3 regions of the Janthinobacterium sp. GW823-FHT06H09 genome follow, and region 2 is predicted to be linked to each of the others. Evidence: predicted binding sites of a transcription regulator. Region 2 holds the regulator's gene; each other region holds the start of a gene.
The links. Region 2 encodes FNR, which switches genes on or off when oxygen is low (the NO sensors DNR and NnrR bind a similar motif). Its sites were predicted from a motif close to TTGATNNNNATCAA; they were not measured.
Positions count from the first base shown of each region.

Region 1: a site for FNR is predicted at 1,180-1,193, ahead of AC1Q6X_RS26815 (universal stress protein). Genes of this name have one in related genera too.
Region 3: a site for FNR is predicted at 1,627-1,640, ahead of cqsA (alpha-hydroxyketone-type quorum-sensing autoinducer synthase). Genes of this name have one in related genera too.

Region 1 covers NZ_JBXAHC010000025.1:54,686-57,959, reverse strand. Annotated here, with positions in the region: gene AC1Q6X_RS26820 (MFS transporter) at 1-1,110, shown strand, start outside; gene AC1Q6X_RS26815 (universal stress protein) at 1,248-1,685, shown strand; gene mltA (murein transglycosylase A) at 1,723-2,952, opposite strand; gene AC1Q6X_RS26805 (hypothetical protein) at 3,002-3,148, shown strand; gene apaG (Co2+/Mg2+ efflux protein ApaG) at 3,173-3,274, opposite strand, start outside.
Region 2 covers NZ_JBXAHC010000005.1:352,635-355,908, forward strand. Annotated here, with positions in the region: gene AC1Q6X_RS10755 (response regulator) at 1-864, opposite strand, end outside; gene fnr (fumarate/nitrate reduction transcriptional regulator Fnr) at 1,104-1,862, shown strand; gene AC1Q6X_RS10765 (FixH family protein) at 1,989-2,513, opposite strand; gene ccoG (cytochrome c oxidase accessory protein CcoG) at 2,660-3,274, opposite strand, start outside.
Region 3 covers NZ_JBXAHC010000011.1:208,528-211,801, forward strand. Annotated here, with positions in the region: gene AC1Q6X_RS20270 (MarR family winged helix-turn-helix transcriptional regulator) at 1-309, shown strand, start outside; gene cqsA (alpha-hydroxyketone-type quorum-sensing autoinducer synthase) at 316-1,560, opposite strand; gene AC1Q6X_RS20280 (sensor histidine kinase) at 1,693-3,045, shown strand; gene AC1Q6X_RS20285 (response regulator) at 3,049-3,274, shown strand, end outside.

The DNA.
Region 1 (3,274 bases), on a different contig from region 2:
GCGACGCCGGAACAGATGGGCGTGCTGGTCGCGCTGCAGGCGCTGCCGTTCGCCCTGTTCGGTTTGCCCGTCGGCGTGCTGCTGGACAGGCGCAGCAAGCACCCGATCATGCTGTTCAGCGAAAGCATGTCCGGCCTGGCCCTGGCCAGCGTGGCCGTCGCTTACTGGTGCGGCGTGCTGTCGATGCCATGGTTATATATAGTGGGGTTCATCATCGGCACGGGCTTCGTCGTCGGCGGCGGCGCCGAACAGGTGTTTCTGACTTTCCTCGTGGGCCGCGATGGCTTGATCGATGCGCAGTCGAAATTTGCCGCCACCGAATCGGCTTCGCGCCTGATCGGCCCCGGCCTGGCCGGCGTGCTGGTGCAAATGCTGTCGGCGCCCGTCGCCATCCTGTGCACGGCCTGCGGATACTTGATTTCCGTTTTCAATTTGCGCGCCATGAGCGTGCGCGACCCACGGCCGGCCCCCTCTGACAAGCACGCCTTGCGCGACATCGCCGACGGCTTGCTGTTCGTCTGGCGCGAGCCGCTGCTGCGCGCGCTTGCCTGGGGCGCCGGCATCTGGCACTTCCTGTTTTATGCCAGCATGGCTTTGACGGTGCTGTTCGCCACACGCGACCTGGGCATGAGCCCTGGCGTGCTGGGCATGACGCAGATGCTGGGCGGCGCCGGCGTCTTGCTCAGCGCCTTTATCGTCAAGCCGCTGACGAAGCGCTACGGCGCTGGCCGCACCATCCTGATCGGCCTGGCTTCGACCTCGCTCTGCTTTGCCCTGACGCCAACGATTCCCGCCGCGCTGTTCGGCAGCGCGGCCGCCAGCGCCGTCGCCTATGCCATATTGATGTTCTTTTTCGATTGCGGCGTGATGCTGTTCTTTATTCCCTACCTGGGCTTGCGCCAGAAAGTCACGCCCGATCCCATGCTGGGCCGCATGACGTCGACCATGCGCTTCCTGACGGTGGCCACGGCGCCGCTGGGTGCGCTGGCCGCCGGCTGGGTCGCGGAACATTTTGGCGTGCGCAATGGCCTGGCCTGCATCGCGGCAGGCAGCATTGCGTTGACGGTCGCCATGGTGTGGGGCACGCCGCTGCGTAGCGTGCGCACCTGAAGCGAGGAACGGGCATACACTGCAGAAAGATTGCCTTGGCGACACTATTCATGCCAAAGCCTGTGAGGTTTGATTTACATCAAGGTTTTAATTGATGTAAATCCATAAGCTGTCTTACATCACTTGAGGAGCACGCCATGTTTAACACCATCTTATTTCCCACCGACGGCTCGCCGTTGTCCGACAAAGCCGCCGAGACCGCCCTCGCCTTCGCCCAATTGAACAAGGCCAAGCTGGTCGCCATCAGCGTGGTGCAGCCTTTCCCGTTCTCGCCGATGGCCGACGGCGGCATCGTGCTCGACGCCAGCCTGTATGAACAGCAGATGCAGGAAGCTTCGCAACGCGCCATCGACAAGATCGGCGCAGCGGCGCGCGCCGCCGGCGTGCCCTTCGAAGGCGTGGTAGCCGTGTCACCGAGCCCGCACGACGAAATCGTCAATGCGGCGCAAACCTACCATTGCGACATCATCCTGATGGCCTCGCATGGCCGCAAGGGCTTGAACAAGCTGTTCGTGGGCAGCGAAACGCAAAAAGTGCTCGCGCATACGCATTTGCCGGTCATGGTTCTGCGTTAAGCCAGACCATCGCTACCCCGGCGTCGCGCGCAGCAACTCAGCGCGCCGGCGCCTGCTTCGGCAACAACACCCACACGGCGCCGCTCTGCTTCATGCGGCCCGCATTCTCGGCCGCTTCCGCGCCAAAGCCAAAGAAATAATCGACACGGATCGGCCCGCGAATGGCGCCGCCCGTATCCTGCGCCATCACCAGGCGCTGCATGGGAATCTCGCTATTGGCTTGCGTGGTGGACAAAAACACGGGCGCGCCCAGCGGCAGGAAGCGCGAATCGACGGCCACCGAGCGCTGCGGCGTCAACGGCACGCCCAGCGCACCCTTCGGCCCCACTTTCGGATCGGGCAAACGCTCTTCCTTGAAGAAGACATAGCTGGGGTTAGCGTTGAACAATTCATCCTTGCGCGTCGGGTGGCCGGCGATCCACGCCTTGATGCCTTGCGCGGACGCCTGGCTCAGGGTCAGCTCGCCCTTGTCGACCAGGTAGCGGCCAATCGACTTGTAGGGGTGGCCGTTTTGATCCGCATATGCCACGCGCACGGTTTCCTGCGTATCGGTCAGCTGCACGCGCCCGGAACCCTGCACTTGCAGGAAGAACGCCTCGACTTCGTCATCCACCCACAGCAATTCCTTGCCCGTGACGGACGTGGCGCGCTCGATGTCGGCACGGGTCGCGTACGGTATCACCTTCTTGCCGACCAGCTTGCCCCGCAGGCGCATGTTCTTCAGTTCCGGATACACGCCGGCCAAGTCCACCGAGACCAGGTCGTCAGGCACCTTGTACAGCGGCGTCTGGTATGGACCGCCGCGCTTGCGCGCGCCGTGCAGCAGCGGCTCGTAGTAGCCGGTGACGAGGCCCGTGCTGGCACCATCGGCCGTAATGACTTGATTGGGCACAAAGAAGGTCTCGAAGAACAGGCGGATGGCCTTGTCGCTGTCGGCATTCACCTGGCGCGCAATCGTGCACGATTCCTTCCAGTCCGGACGCTTGACCAGCACGCCGCACGAAGCCATGAAGGCTGGCCAGGCGGCGCGCATGTCGTCGCGTGCCCAGCCAGGCAAGGCGGCAAACTTGGCGGGCACAAAGGTGGGCGCTGCCACATCCGCGGCATCCTTGGCGTCGGCCGGCTTGGCGGGCACGGGCCTGACGACGGTCGGCGCGATGGGCGGCGCCTTGCCGCCGGCGGCGGCCGGTGGCGCCGATGGCGTGGTACAGGCGGACAGCGCGAGCGCGACGGCGCCGATGGAAACGGGTAGACTACCGCGTGTCAACAGACGGCGGGTAAATACTAAGCTGCGGGTAAATAACATAGGGGTGCGTATGTGGATCTTGATGATTGAGGCGCTGGTGGCGTTCTTCTTGCTAGCATTTATAGTCTGGTGGACCATGTATTCGGGTAAAAAACCCGCGCCACCGGCACGCCAGCAACTCAGCGAAGAACAGGACAGCACCGAAAAACTGAAATAAGGGGCCAAGCCCCCCGGCGTTGCGTCAATGCAAGGTGCGCGGCACCGACAGCACGAACTCGGGAATCGAAGCTTCGAACTGATAGCCGTCTTCTGCCACGCAAAAGTATTCGCCGCGCATCGAGCC
Region 2 (3,274 bases):
CACCAGCCGGTACAGCACGCCGTCGAACGGTTCGAAGGCGTCGTCGAGGGGCAGCGAGGCGGCCAGCAGCCAATTTACGGATTTCAGGCGCTTGAAGCTGTTGACGGCCGTGATGCCGCGGCTGTTGGTGCTGACCATGGTGCCTTCGCCATCGTCCTTCAGCAGCCGGGTGGTCGTCAGGTTGGCGTTCGGCAGGCGCGGCTGCAGCAAACGGCTGGTGTCGGGATGCAGCACATAGCGCGGCACGGCGCCGCGCGTGAGGACGAAGTAATAGCCGCTCTTGCCGATCTTTTCTGAGCGCAACCTCCCCAGCAGGTTATCCTTGTACAGGCGCAGCACGCCGATCACCACGCCGGCCACCTGGCCATCGGCGCCCAGCACGGGCGCGACCATCTGCACGATGGGCATGCCGCTCGATTTGCCCAGCATCGGCTCGGTGATCATGGGCTGGCGCGTGCGCAGCACGGTCTGGAAATACTCGCGCTCGGCGACGTTGATCCCGGCGCGCCCCGCCACTTCCGGCATGTCGGCCACGACGGCGCCGTGCGCGTCGAGCACCAGCACGTCGTCGAACAGCACCAGCATCGAGCGGCGCGAATAGTAGTCGCGCAATTGGGCGGGCTGGGTGATCAGTTCTGGCGGCTGCTGCCGGGCCGTCAGGGTGACGATCTGCAGCAGCATGCCCAGCTTGTCGTCGAGCTCGGCGGCGGTGCGGCTGATCAGGGACGACTGCTGGCTCAACAGTACCTTGGTGAAATCGTCGCGCATGTGCTGCACCTGGATCATGGTGACCAGCGCGATCATGGCGATCGAGGTCAGGCTGGTGGCCAGCGCGACTTTTGCTTTGATGCCGAGAGGCTTCATGATTTCCTTTTCAGTACCGGGCGGCACAGGCGGCAGATAATGCTGTCAGGAATTTTCCTATCAATACCCCAGCTTGGCAAGCGCCGCCACGCAAATTGCCCTCTCCGCATGGGCTTTTGACGATGTTGCCATATAATTAAAGTCGGAACGTCGTTTATTCAGCGAAATTGCGGTGAAATTGGCACACGGCAACCCTGTATGCAGTAAACTTGTTGTTGCATTTTCTAAAAGGTACCGACATGACTGAAGCGCTACTCACTCCAACCTCGCCCACAGTGACCGTGGAAGCGTTGCGTGCGCGATGCTCGACCTGCAGCATGCATCAATTGTGCCTGCCGATGGGCCTCGACGTGGGCGACATGGACAGACTGGACCAGATCATCGGCCGCCGCCGCAAGATCGTGCGCGGCGCTTCGCTGTTCCGCATCGGCGACTCGTTCCAGAACCTGTATGCGATCCGTCTGGGCCACTTCAAGACCTACCAGATCAATCCGGGCGGCGAAGAGCAGGTGACGGGTTTTCAGATGGCTGGCGAACTGCTGGGCATGGACGCCATCAGCGCCGACCGCCACCACTGTAATGCGGTGGCGCTGGAAGACAGCGAAGTGTGTGAAATCCCGTTTTCCAGCCTGGAACAATTGCTGGGCAATATGCCGACCCTGCTGCGCCATTTCCACCGCATGATGAGCCAGGAAATCACGCGCGAGCAAAGTGTCATGCTGTTGCTGGGCAACATGCAGGCGACGCAGCGTTTTGCCGCCTTTATCGTCAACCTGGCGTCGCGCTATGAAGCGCGCGGCTATTCGGCCAGCAAATTTCAGTTGCGCATGTCGCGCGAGGAAATCGGCAACTACCTGGGCCTGACCATCGAAAGCGTCAGCCGTTTATTGTCGAAATTCAAGAAGGAAGGCTGGCTGCGCGTCTCCAACCGCGAGATCGAGATCTTGCAGCCGGCCAAGTTAAAAGCCATTACAGCCGGCACCGACGTCTGCAAGTAACAGCACCGTCAAAACCTACTGCGCGTCGTGCTTTGCGGCCTGCGATGCTCGCTGTGCTATAGCACAGCTGTGCTTCTCAGCCACAAATCACTGCCGCTCGCTACGGTTTTTTCCCGGCGCTGTACGTTATAACTCTTCATCCGCATGCAGCGCGATGCTGCGTTGCACGGGCCAGGTCCAGATGCCGGACAGGCGCCACTCGCGTTTGTCGTTTTCCACCAGCACTTGCCAGCGGCTGCGCTCGAGCATCGGCAGCGCCACGGAAAAATTGCCGGCCGCATCGGGCTGCACCAGCAGCTTGATATCCTTTTCCGGCAGGGTCGCATGCGCCAGGTGCAGCTGCAAAGGCCCCTGGTACGCCTTGCCGAAGCTGTGCACGGAGCCGCTCAGGCGCGCTGCAGCGACGTCATACGACAGGGTCGTATCCATGGCCAGGTCGCTGGCGATCGTGTCGCGCTTCAAATCCTGGTTGATCGCCTTGCCCTGCTTGTAATAGTCGCCCACCACCAGCGCATCGGGCTGCGTAAACGCGATATAGCCCATGAAGCTGCCGACGACCACGGACAGGCCGGGACCGATCATCAGCAGCCATGGCCAGCGGTGTTTGTACCACGGGGCAACGGGAGGTTGCAGTTTCAGACTGTCGGACATTGTGTTCTCCTTGGGGGTGGACCCTTTGGGTCCGACTCCAGCTTTTGCTTCCGGGTTGAAAATCAAGTGACCCTAACGCATGATTGATGATACCCCTACGGCGAAATAACGGGGTCGGACCCGGAGGGGCCGACCCCAAATCAACATCACCGCGGCACGATGAACACCGCGCTTTCGCGCACGTGCAGCGACGGGTCGTCCAGCGAGTGCAATTCGATCGCAATCTTGTTCGAGCCCTTCTCGCCGACGCCGTGCGGCACGCGCAGGCGGATCGGCCAGCCCAGCGTTTCCGTCGGCTGCAAGGTCACTTCGTCGCGCGTCAGCAAGGTCAGGCCCGGCAAGCCGGAAGCGCTGATTTTAAAGTGCTGGCTTTGCTCCGAGGTGTTCATGATCTGCAGACGATAGACGTTTTCGATCATGCCGTCTTCCACCTCGCGTCCCATCGAACCGCGGTCGCGGATCACGTCCATTTTCAGGGGCGTGCGCAGGGCCAGCGACGTACACACGGCGATGATGATCAGGGCCAGGATGGACGTGTAGATCAGCACGCGCGGGCGCATGGCGCGCTGGCGGATCTGCTTCGAATTGAAGTTGTTTTCCATCGCATGGTCGGTGCTGTAGCGTATCAGGCCACGCGGCCGCTCGACCTTGTCCATCACGGTATTGCAGGCATCGACGCAGGCGGCGCAGCCGATGCATTCATACTGCAGGCCGTTGCGGATATCGATACCGGTCGGACACACCTGCACGCACAGGGTGCA
Region 3 (3,274 bases), on a different contig from region 2:
CAGCGGGCGCCCGGCGGACGCCTGCGCCGCATCGACCTGGCCGAGCGCCTGGCGCTGACGGCATCCGGCATCACGCGCTCGCTGATGCCGCTGGAAAAAATTGGCCTGGTGGCGCGCCAGGCCGATGCACGCGATGCGCGCGTCGGCTACGCCGCCATCACCGAAGCGGGACTGGCATTGCTGGCGCACGCGAATACGACGGCACAGGCGCTGGGCCAGGAATTGCTGGGCAATGCCAGCGCGGACCAGCTGGCGCCCCTGTCCATGCTGCTGGGCACGATCGCCGGCAACCAGCCCGCGAACGGCTGACGCGCGCTACACCAGCGCCAGCTTGCGCAGGCGCCGCGTCGAGGGCCAGCGCGCCATGCCCGTCTCGTCGCGGATGGCGGCGCAGGCGGCCAGCACTCTTGCGCACTCGTCCTCGCGCAAGCCCGCATTCAGGGTCAGGCGCACCAGCGAACGGTTCTTCGGTGTGGCCGGCGCGCAAAAGACGGCGCCGTAGATGCCGTGCCGTTCCAGCGCCTTGCGCAGGATCAAGGTATCGGGTTCGCTGCCCGCTTCCAGCGCGATGATCTGCTCCGTGCCGTCGCTGACGTTGTAGCCGAGATCCATCAGCCCCTGGCGCAGCTGCACGCTGTGGCGGTGCAGCGCGGCGCGGCGGCCATCGGCGGCGCGGATGAAGTCGAGCGCCGCATCGAACCACGCCAGCTCGTGTTCGAGCAGGCAGGAACTGAAGATGGCGGGCCGCGAAGCGGACAAAAAATAGCCCTTGAAACGGGCCGAACAGGTAATCAGCCCGGCCCGGCCCGCGAACGCCTTGGCCAATGACGCCGTGCGGAAATGCACGCGCTCGGCCAGGCCCAGCTCCGCCACCAATCCTGCGCCCTGCGGGCCGTGCGTGCCCAGCGAGTGCGACTCGTCGACGATCAGCATGCTGCCGCTGCGTTCGGCAATTTCCACCATGTCCAGCAGCGGCGCCACGCTGCCGTTGGTGCTGTACAGCGCATCGACGATGATGATGCCGGGGCCATGCTTGTCGAGCTGGCGCTGCAGGTGGGCGCCATCGTTGTGCAGGAAGGCGACGGGCACGGCTTGCGCCGATTGCACGCCTTCCCACAACGACGCATGCGCCTGCATGTCGAGGTACACGGGGATGCCGGGTCCGGCCAGGCTTTGCAGCAAGCCCACGTTGGCGGCCCAGCCCGACTGCGCCAGCACGCACGCTTCGCTGCCGAGAAAATCCGCCAGCTTGTGTTCCAGCCGGTGCTGGCGGCTGCCTTCCTGCAGGAACACGGACGACATCAGCATGGCGCCGCCGCCCTGCAAGACGCGCGCCTGGGCCGCCAGCAACGCCGCCTCGCCGGCGATGTTCAGGTAATCATTGCCTGCCAGCATGATTGCACTGGCCGGCACGGCTTGCCATTCATGCAAGTGCTCGCCGCCGAGCAGCTTCTCGATGCGCTCGACATAGTGCTCATCCATGCGCGCGCGCACGAAGGCGGGCATCCGTTGCTCGGCATGGATGGCGCGGGACGGCAGAGGGGAAATAGCGTTTATCATAGGAACTCCTGATTGGTTGCGGTGGGAACTACCGCATCCAACATGCGCGAGTCATCCGGCAAGCGTTTGATACAGCTCAACAGTTGTGCCGATATTGTGCTGATACAGAGGGAACCCGCCGATCATGTTGCATTGACACGCCTCAACGAACACGCCCCTCTGATCATGATGCATGCGCAGTCCCCTTCCGGAAAACGGTGGCAAGGCAAGCTGCTCCAGCCTTTCCTGCATTTCCACGACGCCATCGAACACACGCCGGTGCGGCGCGCTCAGGTGCGCACCCTGGCGCTCATCGGTGCGCTGGGCATGCCCATGTACTACGCGCTGTGGCATTATTTCTTTCCGCAAGAATACGAATCGCCGCTGCTGCGCACCATCTCCGCCCTGCTGTTCCTGCCCGCGCTATGGCCTGACCGCTTCAGCAATACCTGGTTCAGCGTCTACCTGTTCCTGGGGCTGACCTTCGAACTGCCGTTTTTCTTTACATATATGTTCCTGATGAACCACGCCTCGAGCATGTGGGCGCATTCGCTGCTGGTGGCGCTGGTCGTGCTGTTTCACTTCGATACGCGCATCGCCGTGCTGGCCTACCTGAGCGGCACCCTGCTGGCTTGCCTGGCGTTTGCCGTGGCCGGCGATCCCGCCTTCCTGCTCAGCCGCGACGTCTTGCAGCAATTGCCCGTGCACTGGTTCACGATTGCCGTGCTGTCCGTCGTCAAGGTGGGCCGCAACGTGGGCGCGCAGGAGAAACTGGCCGGGCTGGCGGCCGGCCTGGGCAGCGTGGCGCACGAATTGCGCACGCCTCTCGTCAGCGTCGAGGCAAACGTGCGCGGGCTGCAGCGCGGGCTGCGGCAAAACCTGCAAGGGCAGCCGCCGGACGAGGCCAGCGGGGAAGCGCTGGCGCGCATCCAGTTCGAAGTGCGCCATATGCACCACATGATCGATCTGTTCCTGCTCAGCGCCAGCGCCGTCAACCGCAAGCTCGAAGCCAACGAGGCGGTGGCCATGCACGACAGCGTGACGGCCGTGCTGCGCCGCTACCCGTTTACCAGCACGGCCCAGCGCGACATCGTCAAGGTCGACGTGCGCGCCGATTTCACGTTTCCCGGCCAGTCCGAGCTGTGCGTGGTCATCCTGCTGAATCTGCTGCGCAATGCCTTGAAAAGCATCCACCGCGCCGGCAAGGGAAGAGTGCGCATCATCATCGATGGCGCCCATCCCGTGCCGCGCCTGCTGTTCATCGATACGGGCTGCGGCATCGCGGCCAGCCGCCTGCCGCTGATCTTCGACCGCTTCTATTCGTATCCCTCGCATAACGGCAGCGGCATCGGCCTGGCCCTGTGCCGGCAAATCATGCAAGCCTGGCAGGCGCGCATCCGCTGCGTCGCGCGCGAAGGCGCCTACGCCATCTTCGTGCTGGAATTTCCCCAGCCCCTGCCCGTGCCCACGCACAACCGTTTTCCATCCATCCACCGCGCGAGGTGACGCATGCAACTGCCCGTCTACACCCATCCGACCCTGACCGTATTGATCGACGACAGCGATTCCTTCCTGAAAAGCCTGGCGTTCCAGCTCGATCCCGGCCTGGCGCGCAAGACTTTCCACGACACGAGCAGCGCGCTGCACTGGCTGCGCCAGAGTACGCAGCCGGGCGAGACGCCGCTGCACGTCAATTTCGACACGCAAAACCTGCCGCCCGACCAGTGCAACGTGG